Regions from separate parts of the Halomonas sp. 3A7M genome, predicted to be linked through region 3. Evidence: predicted binding sites of a transcription regulator. Region 3 holds the regulator's gene; each other region holds the start of a gene.
The links. The regulator FNR, encoded in region 3, switches genes on or off when oxygen is low (the NO sensors DNR and NnrR bind a similar motif). The targets are predictions, from matches to a motif close to TTGATNTANATCAA.
Positions count from the first base shown of each region.

Region 1: a site for FNR is predicted at 1,309-1,322, ahead of cyoA (ubiquinol oxidase subunit II). Genes of this name have one in related genera too.
Region 2: a site for FNR is predicted at 1,617-1,630, ahead of dsrO (sulfate reduction electron transfer complex DsrMKJOP subunit DsrO). Genes of this name have one in related genera too.

Region 1 covers NZ_JABUZD010000057.1:11,155-14,385, forward strand. Annotated here, with positions in the region: gene INT19_RS04910 (outer membrane protein OmpK) at 1-236, opposite strand, end outside; gene INT19_RS04915 (DeoR/GlpR family DNA-binding transcription regulator) at 497-1,264, shown strand; gene cyoA (ubiquinol oxidase subunit II) at 1,538-2,590, shown strand; partial or broken gene cyoB (cytochrome o ubiquinol oxidase subunit I) at 2,593-3,231, shown strand, end outside.
Region 2 covers NZ_JABUZD010000129.1:6,124-9,354, reverse strand. Annotated here, with positions in the region: gene nrfD (NrfD/PsrC family molybdoenzyme membrane anchor subunit) at 1-753, opposite strand, end outside; gene dsrO (sulfate reduction electron transfer complex DsrMKJOP subunit DsrO) at 737-1,513, opposite strand; gene INT19_RS11765 (XRE family transcriptional regulator) at 1,770-2,042, opposite strand; gene purE (5-(carboxyamino)imidazole ribonucleotide mutase) at 2,261-2,773, shown strand; gene INT19_RS11755 (5-(carboxyamino)imidazole ribonucleotide synthase) at 2,786-3,231, shown strand, end outside.
Region 3 covers NZ_JABUZD010000174.1:162,132-165,362, reverse strand. Annotated here, with positions in the region: gene ttcA (tRNA 2-thiocytidine(32) synthetase TtcA) at 1-781, shown strand, start outside; gene fnr (fumarate/nitrate reduction transcriptional regulator Fnr) at 768-1,520, opposite strand; gene hemN (oxygen-independent coproporphyrinogen III oxidase) at 1,579-3,006, opposite strand; gene INT19_RS18790 (sulfite exporter TauE/SafE family protein) at 3,135-3,231, opposite strand, start outside.

The sequences.
Region 1 (3,231 bases), on a different contig from region 3:
CCTTCGATTTCGACAAACGTGAAGTCGCTTTTTGCTGCGTTACTAGCGGTACGCGCTTCAGTACCGTTAGACCAATCCAAGTAGTTCACCGAAACGTTGGCAAACGACCAAAGGGGCGTCGTTGGTGACGCGGGGGTGTCGTTTGCTAACGCTGGCGTTACCAGCGCAGCGCTAGCCAGCAAAACGCCAGCGCCAAGCGTGACGAAAGAAGAACGAGAAGGGGTGTGAGCAGTCATGGAAGCCTCAACAGGGTTGTTATGAGTCGTGTGGGCTGGTGTTGATGTTAAAATTATAACATTTAGTGTTATTTTTTTAACGTTGATTTGCAAGTATTAGCCCATCAACGCTTTGTATATGTGATATGACTCTCAAATAGTCGAAGAGCAGTGTCTGACAGTGGAAATATAATGAGGGCTGGCTCAGCATAGGCCTTGGATACCCACTAACCGCTGATAACAAATAACGCCTGAACTTGGGATTAAAGGAGAGGTTTGCCATGAATGACCGAAGCGCTCAGCGTTTGGCAATGTTGCAAGAAGCGCTTGCCAGCGGGGGGACATTGCATCTGCGCGATGCTGCTGAGCTGTGCGGTGTTTCTGAAATGACGATCCGTCGGGACGTTACTACGCAGCCTTCGGCGATTAGCTTGTTGGGCGGTCGGTTGGTCATGGCAAACTACCCTGGCGTAACACCGGTGTACGATCTGACTGAGCAACAGGCCAGCCATTATCAGATTAAGCACCGCCTCTGTCAGCGAGTTGCCAGCTTTATCGAAGACGGCGATACGCTATTCATTGACTGCGGTTCAACACTGATTCCTTTACTTAGTCAGTTAAGCCATTTCCGCGAGCTCACTGTGGTGACGTATGCCCTTAACGTGGCTAACTCAGTGGCCGCGCTGCCTAATGTGCGGTTAGTGCTGCTAGGGGGACTGTTTTATGCCTCATCACAATCGTTTGGTAGTGATGGTATGCGTGCTGCGATTGAGCGTTTAGGCATTAATAAAGCATTGATCTCTGCCGCAGGAGTGGACTGCGAGCGTGGGGTTAGTTGTTTCCATTTTCATGAAGTAGCGCCAAAACAGGCTGCCATTGCAACGGCTATGCAGCGCCTGTTGATTGTTGATGCCAGCAAATTTGGTTTAGTGCGCCCAGCCTATTTTGCCGCGTTATCCGATTTCGATATTGTCGTGACCGACGATGACAGTGCGTCGAAAGTTCAAGATTGTCTTCCTCATGCATCACCCAGTGTGACAGTCGCTTAACACACTATTGAGCATTCGGGGTGCGGCAAAGCGTCTCTTTCTGATTGATCCAGATCAATAGAAAATACTTTAGTCTTAGTTTATGCGCGCGTGGCGTGTATTGGCTATGACTCGCTACCAATCCCTTCGGTAGCGCATATTTTTCCCGGAGCAACGCATACGTACTCACTGTTCTGGGAAAAGTATGGGGTGTTAGTTAGCGGGCTATTTAGCTAGCTATTCAGCTGGTCAAATAGTGCGCTGTTTTGGACAACTCTCTGACGAGATCACACCATGCAACGACATACCCTCTGGCGCAGGCGAGGCACATTCGTGCTCGTCATGTTGTGCCTGTTGTTAACGGGCTGCAGTTCTGCATTGTTGGATCCCAAAGGGCAGATTGGCGTTGAGCAACGCTCGCTAATACTGACCTCATTTGGGCTGATGCTAATTGTAGTGATTCCAGTGATAGTGATGACGCTGCTGTTTGGTTGGCGTTATCGGCGCAGCAATCGCAATGTTGCTAAATACCTACCCGACTGGGCGCACTCTAATGCGATTGAAGTCGCGGTATGGACAGTGCCTTGTTTAATCATCGCTGTCTTAGCGTTTCTTACCTGGAAAACCTCCCATAGTTTAGATCCCCATAAGCCCATCGAAAGCGATACCGCCGCAATGGAAATCCAAGTGGTAGCGCTGGACTGGAAATGGCTGTTCATCTACCCCGAACAAGGCATTGCCAGTGTCAACGAGCTTGCCTTTCCTGTGGATACACCGGTGCGTTTTCGAGTCAGCTCTGGCTCTGTGATGAATGCGTTCTTTATTCCGCGCTTAGGCAGCCAAATTTATGCCATGGCGGGTATGGATAACGATGTTCATCTAATTGCAGACGACGTCGGCGTTTATCCAGGCCGTTCCACAAATTACAGCGGTGCTGGCTTCTCAGGAATGACCTTCGATGCTCACGTTACCACCCCAGAAGAATTTGAGGCGTGGGTTGAAAACGTGCGGGCTTCCAATGAAACCCTGACCTATCCCGACCGTTATAGCGATTTAGCCAAACCGAGTGAATACCACCCGGTCGAGTACTTCTCTGAGGTATCTCCGGCGCTCTATACGTCGATTCTGACCAGCTTTCATACCGGTGGCAGTGGGCACGGTGGTCATGGCGACCATGTTAACCACGAAGCCGTCAGTGATGTTGACGATAGCCACGGCGAGTCTGGCGAGCTAGAAAGCGCAGGCGCTACCCATCATCAGGCCGCGTTTGGCCACGTTACCAATCAGCATGCTAGTGAGGATCACGCGATGAGCGGCCATCCCACAAGCGTTGAAGCGGGGGGTTAAGCATGTTTGGAAAACTGACATTAGAGTCGATTCCGTATCACGAACCGATCATTATGATCGTTGCCGCCATGATGGCGATTGGCGGTGCTGCGCTTATCGGCGCATTAACCTATTACCGAAAGTGGGGCTGGCTGTGGAGCGAGTGGTTTACCTCCGTTGATCACAAAAAGCTCGGTATTATGTATTTTGTGGTTGCCTTGGTGATGCTGCTACGCGGCTTTGCTGATGCCATTATGATGCGTACCCAGTTGGCTATGGCGGCTGGTGGGGCCGCGGGTTACCTCCCTCCTGAACACTATGATCAGATCTTTACCGCCCATGGCGTGATTATGATCTTTTTCGTTGCGATGCCCATGGTCATCGGCTTGATGAATCTGGTGGTGCCGCTGCAAATTGGCGCACGCGACGTTGCTTTTCTTTCTTGAATAACCTGAGCTTTTGGCTGTTCGCGGTGTCCGCGATTCTAGTTAATATTTCCCTTGTAGTAGGAGAATTCGCCAAAACTGGCTGGCTCGCTTATGCGCCACTTTCGGGGATAGAGTTTAGCCCTGGTGTGGGGGTCGACTATTGGATATGGGCGTTACAAATATCCGGCATAGGGACGACGCTCACCGGGATTAATTTCTTTGTCACAATCCTGA
Region 2 (3,231 bases), on a different contig from region 3:
TGCCGCCGCCACTGAGCCAACGTGGGCATTCAGGCCGTCTAACAGCCAACTGAGCGCGATAAGCCCCGCTAGCGCACAGAAGACTAGCAAGACATAAAGCATTTGCCGGGTAACGGCGGGCGCGCAGAGTCCGCTCACGCGGTTGAGGACCAGTATTAACCCAGCGGCGGCAATAAATCCGCTCGCTACCAGCATGGGCGGTAGCCAAATGGTGTTCCATAACGGGCGAGCCTTGACGATAGCTAGCTCCGCTCCGGTGTAGAGCATAATGCCGCTTGAGAGTACCAGGGCGGCTAATCCCACCAGAGCCACCAGCGCTTTGGGTGTCGCACTACTGCCCATGCTCAGCCACTTGGCGATCAACCCGCTCAGCCCCGCTGCCTGTTGCCGGGCCTGCAGCGCGGGTCGCCAAGCCAGCCAGGCGAAGCCTAAAACGCTGATCAGATACAGCGGCAGTACCACACTGCCAATCGACATCCACGAATGCGTATTGGCGTAGGCGTAGAAATGCCAAAAGCGCAGTGGCTGATGTAGATCTGCCAATAAGGCCACCGGCGCGACTAGCGTTGTGCTGACGCAGGCGATCATTGCCAGACGTGCTGTAGGCAACCAGGATTGCTTGCCAAACACCAGTGCGGGCGCTGCCAGCCAAAGGCTGGCGTAGGAGACCGCAATCATAAAAAAGTACTGCACTGCCCAGGGATACCAGGCGATGTCATAGCGTGGGGCGAGTAGTTCAATGGTGGAATTCATAGCCCATCTCCTGGCCGTGTGGGTCGAGCACTTCAAGCGCCACGGGTTCTGCCACGGGGCGCGTCGTGAATCGTTCGTCCATACCTAAATAGAACACTTGGGGAAGGGTGTTTTTTTCTGGCTGAAGCACCATGAGCGCGTCGCGATGCTCGTTGATCAGACGGCTGATTTGGCTGTCTGGATTGCGCATATCGCCAATAATGCGGGCACCACCCACACAGCTTTCAACGCAGGCAGGCAGTAGCCCTGCTTCTAAACGGTGAGCACAGAAGGTGCATTTGTCGGCAGTTTGAGTGCGTTCGTTAATAAAACGGGCATCGTAGGGGCAGGCGTTGACGCAGTAAGCACAGCCGACGCAGCGGTCGCTATCGACGACAACGATGCCATCCTGCTGTTGATAGGTCGCCTCAACGGGACAAACCGGCACACAGGGCGGATTTTCGCAGTGGTTACATAGCCGCGGCAGCATAAACGTTGCCAGTTCACCACTTTCTTGGTGTTGCACTTCGTATTGAGAGACAGTGGTTCGAAACTGGCCAAGCGGTGCAGCATTCTCGATATGGCACGACACCGTGCAGGCTTGGCAGCCGATGCATTGGCGAAGGTCGATTAGCATGCCGTAGCGTTTGCTAGGATCGCCCTCGCGGCGGGCAGGCTGCTGATTAATGCCAGCTTGAGCAAGACTGGATAGCGGCACTAGCGCAGCGCCCGCGCTTAGTCGGGCCAACTGGCCTAGCAACGACCGACGAACGGCGTCCATAACGCCTCCTTAGCTGATAAAGATGTTGCTGATAGAAACAAGCGGTTGTTTCACAGCGAATGATCTGGATACGCTAAGGTTACGCCTTTGGTATTATAAAAAGTTGATACGTGTCAATGGGTTAGCGAGGGTTTCTTAATGCTCCCTTAATCCTTGAGCGCTAATTGGCTGTTTTGAAACAAAAACAGGCCTGCCCAGCGGGCAAGCCTGTTAGCAAACAAAGGGGATGAATGATTACGTTAGGTAGCAACTATTGCTATGGCGTCTCCAGCTCTAACGTGCGACGCAAGACATTGAGTTCATCAATATCTAGGTGCTCTAGCCTTCCGGCGAGCAGGTCGCTGATCTTTTGTACTGGAAGCCCAGCCCGGCGGGCTATTTCGCGGCTTCCCAGATCTGATACGGCGATCAGGCGGGTAATGATACGCATTAGGCGCGTACGTTTTTCTAAATCCCTGACATCGAGGTCAGGGCTGCTTCGCGGAGGATCTAGCGTTTCTGCGTGAGCAGTTGAGTATGCCGTACTCATGGGACTCCATCAGTCTGAAATGACAAACACACAATGCCGCCAAGTCGCGCGCTTTTCAATGCTACTTTGATTAAAATTTCGATCTATTTACAAACGCGCTCTAAGCGACTAGCTCTGGTAGACTATGCGCCTTCTAATTTCCTGGTGAGCCGCTTGCGGCACACGGCACATTAAACGCTTGATTGCTTTAGTAGGCCCTTTGGCCGAGGAGTTTTTGCATGTCGAACAGCGCACCCAAAGTGGGCGTGATCATGGGGTCGAAATCTGATTGGCCTGTCATGGAACACGCGGTGGCGATGTTAGAGCGGCTGGGCGTCCCTTATGAGACCCGCGTCGTCTCCGCTCATCGTACCCCTGACTTGTTGTTTGACTATGCTAAAAGTGCCGCTGAACGTGGCTTGCAAGTAATTGTGGCGGGAGCGGGCGGTGCTGCCCATTTGCCCGGCATGGTGGCTTCCCAAACGGCGCTGCCAGTGCTGGGCGTGCCGGTGGAATCCAAAGCGCTTAAAGGCTTGGATTCATTGCTTTCAATTGCGCAGATGCCCGGTGGCATCGCTGTTGGCACACTGGCGATTGGTAAAGCAGGCGCGACCAATGCAGGCTTGTTGGCAGCACAGATTGTCGGTTTGCAGGACACCAACGTGCGTGAAGCGGTCGAGGCTTTCCGCGCTGAGCAAACTCAAATGGTGCTGGATAACCCAGACCCTCGCCCCGATGCGGAAGCGAACTAAGGAATCCTGGCCATGAATTCTGGTATCTCGAAAAGCTCTGGTAGTTCGAAAAGCGCTGGCATCGTTAAGAACATTGGTGTGCTCGGTGCAGGCCAGCTTGGTCGTATGCTGGCATTGGCTGGCTATCCGCTAGGTAATCGCTTCACGTTTTTAGACACGACCGGCAACCCGAGTGCGGGCATTGGCGACGTTGTTATCGATCCCAATAACCAGCATTTGGCAGAGTTTCTCGATAAGGTCGATGTAGTAACCTACGAGTTTGAACATCTGCCCGTAGCGCTGGTTGAGCAAATTGAACAGCACAAACCCGTTTACCCAGGAAGCCGGGCGATTGCCGTTTGTCAAAACCGTGTTGAAGAGAAAGCCCTATTTGATCGCTTGGGTATTCCGACACCTGCCTACCGTGTCGTTGAGAGTGCCGAACAGCTTGAAGCGGCAGCGAATGAATTGGGCTGCCC
Region 3 (3,231 bases):
AGAGGTTGGCAACGCCATCATTGATTATCAAATGATTGGTGAAGGTGACAAGGTGATGGTGTGCCTGTCTGGCGGCAAAGATAGCTATACGATGCTGGAGATACTGCTTAACCTGCAGCGCAACGCGCCGGTTAATTTCTCTCTGGTCGCCGTCAATATGGATCAAAAACAGCCAGGCTTCCCGGAGCATGTGTTGCCCCAATACCTAAATAAAATGGGGGTTGAATACCACATTCTAGAGCGTGACACCTACTCGGTGGTGAAAGAGAAAACCCCGGAAGGAAAAACGACCTGCGCGCTCTGCTCACGACTAAGACGTGGCTCTCTTTATGGGTTTGCCGAGGAAATTGGGGCTACGAAAATTGCCCTAGGGCATCATCGTGAAGATATTTTAGAAACGTTATTTCTTAACATGTTCTTTGGTGGCACTTTGAAAGCAATGCCTCCCAAGCTTTTATCTGACGATGGCAAGAATATTGTCATTCGCCCCCTTGCCTACTGCAAAGAGGCTGATATTGCAGAGTTTGCTCGGCTAATGGAATTCCCGATTATTCCCTGCAACTTATGTGGCTCTCAGCCCAATCTCCAGCGTCAAGTTGTCAAAGATATGTTGGCTGAGTGGGATAAAAAACATCCAGGACGTCTAGAGAGCATGTTTAAAGCGGTGACCAATGTAGCGCCTTCCCAGCTAGCAGACCGCCGTTTATTTGACTTTGCTGGCCTTGAAGCCAAACAAGCGGCGTTGATGGAAGGGCGTATTCAGGCGCTTAGCGTGGACTAGCCGACTGTTCTTCCTCTTCAGTTAGCGTGATGAGGCGCCGCATATCTAAAATATTAACCTCGCGCCCTGAAACAGCCACCACCTCTTGCTGTTGAAAGCGGCTAAGAATACGGCTGACCGTCTCTACCGCCAAGCCTAAGTAATTGCCGATGTCGGCGCGGGACATGGAGAGTCTGAAGCTATAAGGCGAGTATCCACGTCGACGAAAACGGTCTGAAAGGGTGACTAAAAAGCTGGCTAGTCGTTGATCGGCCGTCTTACGCGATAGCAAGCGCATCATGCGCCGGTCATCCCGCAATTCTTTGCTCATGCTCCGATAAAGCTGGCCACGTAGTTCGGGCAGTTCTTCGGAAAGCAGGTCCAAGCGATCAAATGGAATTTCACATACCGTTGTGGTTTCCAGTGCAATGACGCTACCGGGGTAGTGCTCTTCATCAATTCCGTCCAATCCCACTAGTTCGCTGGGAAGGTAGAAATTTGTCAGCTGATCATTGCCGTTCCCTTCGCTGGTCACCTGTTTCAGGCTGCCTGAGCGGACGGCATACACACTGGTGAAGTGATCGCCCTGGCGAAACAGGGGCTCGCCTTTTTTGAGCGGTGCGCGGCGGCGAATGATGGCATCAAACTGGCCCATATCCTCAAGCTCTAAGGCAAGCGGCAGACACAGCGAGCTTAGGCTACAGGTCTGACAGCGCGCCTCTTGCAGTAGTGAGCGTCGTTGGCTGGCGGGGTGTGGCATATCATTCTCCCTTTCTCGTTAGCCATCATAGGCCCAGAGGCAAGACGTCTCAACAAGCTTATACAATCTTAGAGTAGCGCTGAGTCGGCTGGTCAGCTATGCGAGCATCAAAGGCCATCGCCAAATGGCGAATCAGCAGCCGCCCAGTGGGGGTGGCGCTAATAACTTGCCGATGGCGAGTGATTAAACCGTCTTGCTCAGCTGTCTTCAATTGCTCAATTGCGGTGGAAAAATAATCACTAGCATCGATGTGCCAACGCCTTCCAACTGCCGCTAGATCAATGTGCATGTCGCACATTAGCCGTTCAATCACGTCTCTTCGTATTAGGTCATCCTTATTTAACCTTAATCCTTTGACGGTTGCCAGCTTACCTTGATCTAAGGCTGCTTCATATTGGCCAAGCTGAGTCGGGTTTTGTGCGTAAACGTCGTCAACCCGTGATATAGCGGATACGCCTAAGCCAACTAAATCGCACTGTGCATGGCTAGAGTAGCCCTGAAAATTGCGTTGTAAGGTGCCGTTGCGCTGTGCAATCGCTAGGCTATCGTCAGGTCGTGCAAAGTGATCCATGCCAATATGCACATAGCCTGCATTAGTCAGCATTTCTATGGTGGTATGCAAAATAGCCAGCTTTTCATCAGCGCTGGGAAGGTCCGTTTCGTTAATGCGTCGCTGTGGCGCAAAGCGGGTGGGCATGTGCGCATAATTAAATACCGACAGCCGTGCGGGGTTGAGTTCGATGACTTGGTTTAGCGTCTCGGCAAAGCTTTTTTCGGTTTGAAATGGCAGCCCATAAATCAAATCAAGATTGAGTGAGCGAAAACCAAGACGGTGAGCTTCTTCCATTAACGTTTCGGTGAGTACCCGGGGTTGTACGCGGTTGATAGCTTTTTGTACCTGCAGGTTTAAATCCTGTACGCCAAGGCTTAGTCGATTAAAGCCGAGAGATTGTAGGTGGCGCAAAGTAAATACGTCTGCTTCGCGAGGGTCTATTTCAATAGCGTAATCGCGATCGGCTGAGCTAGATAAACCAAAACGGGCATCTAGGCGATCAATCAGGTCTCCCATCTGTGCCAAGGTTAGAAATGTGGGCGTACCACCTCCCCAGTGTAACTGTTGCACCGGGCGTGAAGTGTCTAAATGGCGGGCAGTGAGCACCATTTCCCGATCTAGCCGAGAAAGGTAAGGTTCCGCAAGGGCGGTATTCTTCGTTGCGATTTTATTGCAAGCACAGTAGAAGCAAATTTTTCGACAAAAGGGCACATGCACATATAGGGATAGCGGACGGTGGCTCTCGTTACTGCGCGCTAGCGCCTGAGTAAAGTCATCGGCGCTGAACTGCTCATGAAACGCGAGAGCTGTTGGGTAGGATGTGTAACGTGGGCCACTTTTGTCATAGCGACGCAGTAGCGCTTCATCCCAGGCATTAGCCCCAGACACTTCCGTGTTGGTAGGTGAGAAGGCAGCAGTGGCATGAACGGGCATGGCGAGCGCTCCGAAGTGAGAAGTAAACAAAAGGAGTGACTGAGCGCCGTCGCTCAGTGTTCTCTCGGCATGCTACGTCGGTGTCACTTGGAATGCGTTGAGCTATATCAAACTATAGGAGGGTCTGACTAATGCGCTGTTAGGGAGATAAGCGTCCATAGTTGCCAAAGGGCGAAACTGATAATCGACAGTGCAGCGACGCTGCGAGTGGCAGGGTGGCGAATT